Regions from separate parts of the Bacillus sp. ISL-35 genome, predicted to be linked through region 2. Evidence: riboswitches for the same ligand, from Rfam matches in the RefSeq annotation. Region 2 holds a riboswitch; the other holds the start of a gene.
The links. A riboswitch is a leader RNA that binds a small molecule or an ion and turns the genes downstream of it on or off. The one in region 2 is predicted to bind S-adenosylmethionine.
Positions count from the first base shown of each region.

Region 1: linked by a shared signal. The riboswitch ahead of J7E38_RS12315 (trans-sulfuration enzyme family protein) and the one ahead of J7E38_RS19660 (LLM class flavin-dependent oxidoreductase) in region 2 are both predicted to bind S-adenosylmethionine.

Region 1 covers NZ_JAGGQK010000007.1:182,420-185,597, forward strand. The annotation lists partial or broken gene J7E38_RS24470 (HAMP domain-containing protein) at 1-48, opposite strand, end outside; gene J7E38_RS12315 (trans-sulfuration enzyme family protein) at 139-1,281, opposite strand; SAM riboswitch class I at 1,350-1,451, opposite strand; gene J7E38_RS23895 (CBS domain-containing protein) at 1,540-2,826, opposite strand; gene J7E38_RS12325 (YitT family protein) at 3,002-3,178, shown strand, end outside.
Region 2 covers NZ_JAGGQK010000017.1:18,538-21,715, forward strand. The annotation lists gene J7E38_RS19655 (ATP-grasp domain-containing protein) at 1-666, opposite strand, end outside; gene J7E38_RS19660 (LLM class flavin-dependent oxidoreductase) at 696-1,745, opposite strand; SAM riboswitch class I at 1,886-1,991, opposite strand; gene J7E38_RS19665 (LL-diaminopimelate aminotransferase) at 2,074-3,178, opposite strand, start outside.

The sequences.
Region 1 (3,178 bases), on a different contig from region 2:
CATGCCAAAAAAGGCAAACACCTTTGTTTTTAACGAAAGGTCCCGCATACTATCCTCTCCTGTAAAATCCCCAGCGCGAACACTGGGGATGAATGATCTCTCTATAATAATATCGGCATTTCCGGAAAATTTTTCATCTTACTCAACAGCTTTTGCCAAGGCGGCTTCAAACTGGGAAACGATATCCTCTCCGTGCTCGATTCCGACCGAAATCCTTACCAGGCGATAAGTGATGCCAAGTTCGGCCTGCGCCTCAGGAGGGAGTGCGCGATGGGAGGTTTTCAGCGGGTGGGAAACGGTGGTTTCAACGCCTGCCAGTGTCGGAACGATTTTTACCCAGCCAAGCGATTTGAAAAACTGGTCTGTATCCACATGCCCCGCTAGCTCGATCGATACCATGGCCCCAAAGCCATGTTCAGCTTCTGCGAATGGATAATAAACCTTTGCGACTTGCTTATTTTCACGCAGACGATCAGCAAGCAATCTCGCATTCTCAGATTGAGCCTTCATCCTTAAAGCCAGCGTCTTCAAGCCCCTGCATGTCAGCCATGCTTCAAACGGACTCAGATTCGCCCCGAGGTTGACGATTCTCGCCCGTGCTTCGGTAATCAGTTCTTTCCTGCCAGCGATGACGCCGGAAGTGACATCGCTATGGCCGCCAATGTATTTTGTCGCACTGTGGACCACAAGATCAGCACCGAGCTCATATGGACGGACATGGAGCGGAGTCGCAAACGTATTATCAACTAATACAACGAGGTTCCTCTTCTTTGCCAGCGCGATGACTTCATCCAGCTTTTCAACGCGGAGCAGCGGATTTGTGATCGACTCTGTGTATAGAAGCTTCGTATTAGGCTTGATGGCGTTTGTGACATTGCCCAAATCCGAGAACGGCACGAATGTCGTTTCAATCCCGAAGCGCTCGAGCTCTGCTTTTAGCATATGGAAGCTTCCGCCATATACATCATCCGCGGCCACAATATGGTCGCCGCTTTTCACCACTGCCAGGACACCTGCCAAAATTGCAGCCAAGCCTGAAGAAGCTGCCACACCATCCTCGGCATGCTCAAGAGCCGCTACCGCTTGTCCGAGTTCATCCGTATTCGGATTGCCAACCCTGGAGTACAGATAATTCCCCTCACCCTGATAAAAACCCTCAAGTTCATCAAGATCCTTAAAAGTAAAAGCCGAAGTCTGGTAAATCGGCGTCGCCTTGCTTTTAATTCCCTGCTGCTTCGTATGTACTGAATGAAGTACTTCCGTTTCAAACCTGTTGTTCATTTCATCCACCTGCTTTTATAAAATATAAAAACCTCTCCAAATAAGGAGAGGTTTCAACTGCTCAGCCTCTCTTATCTTCAGAAATCGTTCTTCAGGAATTAGCACCTTTCTAATAGAAAGAAGGTTGCCGGGCTTCGCAGGGCCTGTCCCTCCGCCACTCTGGATAAGAGTTATTCATTTAAAATCAATAATATTAGCTGAAGTATATCAATATCGCTGTAAACTCGTCAATGAACGATTTTCAAAAGATTTGTGAAGTCAGTCCTCGGGATCACTGTCAAGCAAATCCCATGGTGTGATGACACCGATTGGCTTTCCGTGGCGGTCGCCCGTTTCCGTGATGATGACCGCCTGGAGCTTCTTGCCCCTCGTATGGTAACGCTCGAATAATTCCTCAATATGGTATAAAGATGCTTCCTCATCCACAAACGTGACGAAATAATTTTTCCCCTTCGTCAGCAATTCTTTGATCTGAACATTTTCAAAATGAACGACACTGTCGGAAAAATGCTTCGCCATCCACTGGATGATCTCCGTCGAAGTCAGCAGGGCTACATATTTATCTTCCTTGTCATATACCGGGAATCTCGTAAAATCAAACTTGTTGATGACCTTAAGCACATCTTTAAGATAAGCATCTTCATAATAGTAAAACACCGGACTGGTCGCGATTGATAACGCCGTCTGCGGCTTCTCGAACTCCTTCGCGATTTCCTCAATCCGCTCAACCACCTCAATATGCGGCTCAGCAATATAATAGTCCGCATTCACCCGCTCATGGACAATCGCATTCCGCAGCTTGGCAAACTGATGCAGCTCACTTTTATACTTGCGGACCAATGAATGATTCTTATAGCCAGAGTACAGCAGCTCGACAAACGCATCGCTGTCCGTCCCCTTCACCATTTCCTTCAGCGCTTTATGGATTCGGTTAAAAGCCGTCTCAAACTTGCCGGACTGTTCTTTGTGCTTTACCCCCTGGTTTTCAGAAGAGGCCTGAGGATCAGAAGTTTTTTGCGGTTTTTCATTGCCGTTGTTTTGTTTTTTTGATTTGTCGCTGTTTTGGTTTGTGGCTTTTGTGCTGTTCTGATTCGTTGATTTAGCGTTAGCTTGGGTTGTTGTTTTGCTGTTGTTTTGATTTGGTGTTTTATCGTTATCTTGGTTTGATGCTTTGCTGTTGTTTTGTTTTAGTGTTTTACCGTTATCTTGATTAGTTGCTTTGCTGTTGTTTTGTTTTGTTGTTTTACTGTTATCTTTAGTGGTTATTTTGCTGCTTCTTTGTTTTGATGTTTTACCTTGATCTTGGTTTGTTGCTTTGCTTCTATTCTGCTTTGTTGTTTTGCTGGTATCTTTTTTCGGCAGATCGTCAACGTTCTCATCGACACGCTTGAGGCGGTTATCGTCTACTGCCGGTCTTGGATTGGTGCGAAGATATGAGTTGTTGCCGCGATTTTTATTCGTTTTTCTGTTGTGTTGATCTTTCCTTTTTTTCGATGTGGTCTGTTGCTTGTTGGATCTATGTTTAACCTGAGTTTCGTTAGCCAAAATGGTCCCTCCGTTGTTTCGAATCACTTCCCTACTCATTACCCCAAAACGTACTTTTACTAATCATGGATATATCATGTAGAATTTCCAGATGACTTTTAAGTTTGATACAATAAGTATAGTACATACAATGCAATTAGATAGTAGATTTTTATAGAAAAGGGTTTGATATTCAGTGGCAGCAACGAAGAAAAAAAGAGTCATAAAAGAGGTTACACAGCTGGTGACGATTACGATTGGGGCGATCATCGCCGCATTCGGGCTTGATATGTTCCTCGTCCCCAACGCCATCCTTGATGGAGGTGTAATCGGCCTTTCGATTATCGCAGCGGAATTGACCAACGTCTCGATG
Region 2 (3,178 bases):
GAACAAGTCGCCGATCTGGCAGGCATCTGCCGGGCATAACTCAAACCCCTCTGAAGTATCCACTTTTACTGCGTAGACAAATTCTCCGCCGACAAACTCGCAGCGAGTAATATAACTTTCAGGTGACTGGATATATTCCTGGATGAGTGTTATTCCATCAACAGGTTCCTCAAAGGACGGGCTCTCCACATATGCTTTCAGTGCTTCAACAGATTGAAACAACTGGACTCCGAGCCCTTTTCCAGCTCGATTGTGCTTCGTGATAAAGGCTCTTCCCTCGAATTGTTTTGCCGCTTCGAGCAGCTGCTGCTTTCCAACGGTAGCGATTGTCCGTGGAGTCGTTACCCCATGCTTGTTCAGCTCAAGGTATTGCTTCACTTTGCTGACTTCCAGTTCAAGAGCCCTTGATCCGTTGTACACGTTCCGGCCATGTGCCTCCAGCCAGGCTAATACCTGTCCCGAATATTCGGGTGCGAAGCGATGTCCTCTTGTATGGGAAGAAGCGCTCATTCTGCTGTAAAAAATCCCCTCTGGCGGCTCCTTTGACAAATCAAACAGCCCTTCGTCCAGATGCCATTCTTCAAAAGGAACTCCCAGCTCCTCAAGACGCTTTGTTAAGTGGATCGTCCATTCACTGTTTTCATGGATGATATAAACTTTGCTCATGATCCTCATCTCCTTCGTTTATTTATCTATCAAACTGTCAGCTGTTTTCTTTTTGCCTCCACAAGCGGCATAACCTGTTTCGCAAATCTCTCCATCTCTTCCAGTTGTGGGGAGAATTGCAGCAGGAGCAATCCCAAACCTGCTTTTTCATACTGTAAAATCCGCTGTGCAATTTGGTCAGGGCTTCCTACCAAATTAGGGCGCAATCCGCGATTAGAGACAGAATAATCCTGTAGCTGGATTTGCTGCTCGAGCTGTGATTTGCTGGTGAAGTCCTTGAAGCCTGCATAGGCACTGGATTCTTTTACAGAAGTAATTCGTTCCAACTCTGCGAATGCTTCAGCCTCAGTGTCGCGGCAAATGACGTAAGCGGCCATTCCGAACTCTGACAGTTCAGTATTTGATGTTGCAGCCCTGCGATTTTTCATATCAGTAATCTTCTGCTCGATTTCTTCCACCGTTCCGCCATGCATAACATAAGCATCACATTTCTCAACAATGGTTTGTTTTCCCTTCGGACTTTCGCCGCCAGCATATAAAATTGGGTTCGGACGCTGAATCGGTTTAGGGAACAGCTTCGTCTCCTTCAGCTGATAAAACTTGCCTTCATATGAAAAGCTTTCTTCACTCCAAAGCCCCTTCAATACGTCGATGAATTCATGTGTGCGATCATAACGCTCATCATGCTCGGTAAAAATACCGCCATACTGGCGCGCTTCTTCCTCCCACCATGCTGAAACCACATTCAGAGTAAAGCGGCCATTGCTGATCTGGTCAATGTTTGCTGCCATTTTTGCTGTAACTGCAGGGTTATGGAATCCGGGTCTTACCGCAGCCATGATTTCGATTTTTTCGGTCACTGAAGCCAATGCAGCAGCGGTTGTCCACGCTTCAAGAGAATCGTGCTCAGGACCCTTGATATCATTCAAATATAATTCTGCAATTAAAGTTGTAGAGTATCCCCACTCCTCTGCTGATTGAACCACTCTCTTTGCATAATCAAAAGTTGGTGGCATCTTTTCGTCCTCAACATTTCTTAACCATCCGCCAAAAATCGGCAGCCAAAATCCATACTTCATTCTTCCCTCTCCTCTGTCCCAATAATCTCGAGTTTACCAACCTGTTAAGTCGGTATTAAAAACAAAAACTAAGAGACCATTTTATAGTCCCCTAAGACAAAAGGCTCCCTTCATAAAGAAGAGAGCCTTTTTATACTCTCTTCTCATCTTTCAGACAAAATTGTCCGCAGGAATTGGCACAGTATTCATTCAGAACCTGTTGCCGAGGTTTCGCAGGGCCTATCCCTCCACCTCTCTTGATAAGAAGACATGCTTATTAAATTTTAGTTCGTTAAAGTGATAATATTCTAAATTCAGCCAAAAGTCAATTCGTTTACCGAAATAAATTTCAACTTCCTACCGGAAAACCCAGCAAAAACTTATTTACCCTCTGTGCAGCTTCTACCAGTCTTTCGGGAGGCTGTACCATGGCAATTCTGACATATCCTTCTCCCTGCTTTCCAAATGCGTCACCTGGAACTACAACAATCCCTTCCTCATCAATCAACTTGAAGGCGAAATCATGAGACTTCCATCCAGCAGGGATTTTAGCCCAGACAAACATCGTGGCCGGAGAATTGGCTACCTGCCATCCGCTGTTCCTGAAACCTGAGACCAAAGCATCCCGTCGTGCTTCATACTGCTTTAACTGATGATCAAGAAACGAATAGTCAGATGTCAGTGCAGCAATTGCTGCCTTTTGGATCGGGTAGAAGACTCCATAATCAATATGGGATTTGAATGATGCCAGAAGATTGATGACCTGTGCATTACCAGCAACATAACCAATACGGCAGCCAGCCATATTGAAGGTTTTTGATAATGAGTTAAACTCGATGCCAACCTCTTTGGCACCAGGTACCGACAGGAAACTGATTTGAGGATTCCCATCATAAATCAATTCAGAATACGCAAAATCATGGACGACTAAAATATTATGTACCCTGGCAAATTCAACTACCTCTTCAAAGAAGACCCTGTCAGCAAGTGCAGTAACTGGATTTCCAGGATAGCTCAAAATCATCATTTTTGTTTTCTGCAAAACTTCCTCTGGAATCTCATTTAGCTGAGGAAGGAAGTTATTTTCCTCCAACAGTGGCATAGGGTAGATTTCCCCGCCAGCAATCGTAACGCTAGCTTCATAGATTGGATATCCTGGATCTGGAACCAGGACATAATCCCCCGGATCAACGATGGCAGTCGCCAAATGCGCAAGCCCATCCTGTGAACCCATCAACTGCAATACTTCTGTTTTTTCATCAAGCTCAACGGAATATCGCTGACTGTAAAAATACTTCACTGCTTCATTAAACTCGGCTATGCCCTTTAATGTGTAGCCGTATTTACCGGGATCCATAGAATAATTCGCCAGTGTTTCCATCACAAATACTGGCGGCTGGAAATCCGGGCTTCCAATGCTTAAGTCGATGACATCCTTGCCATTCATCAATGCA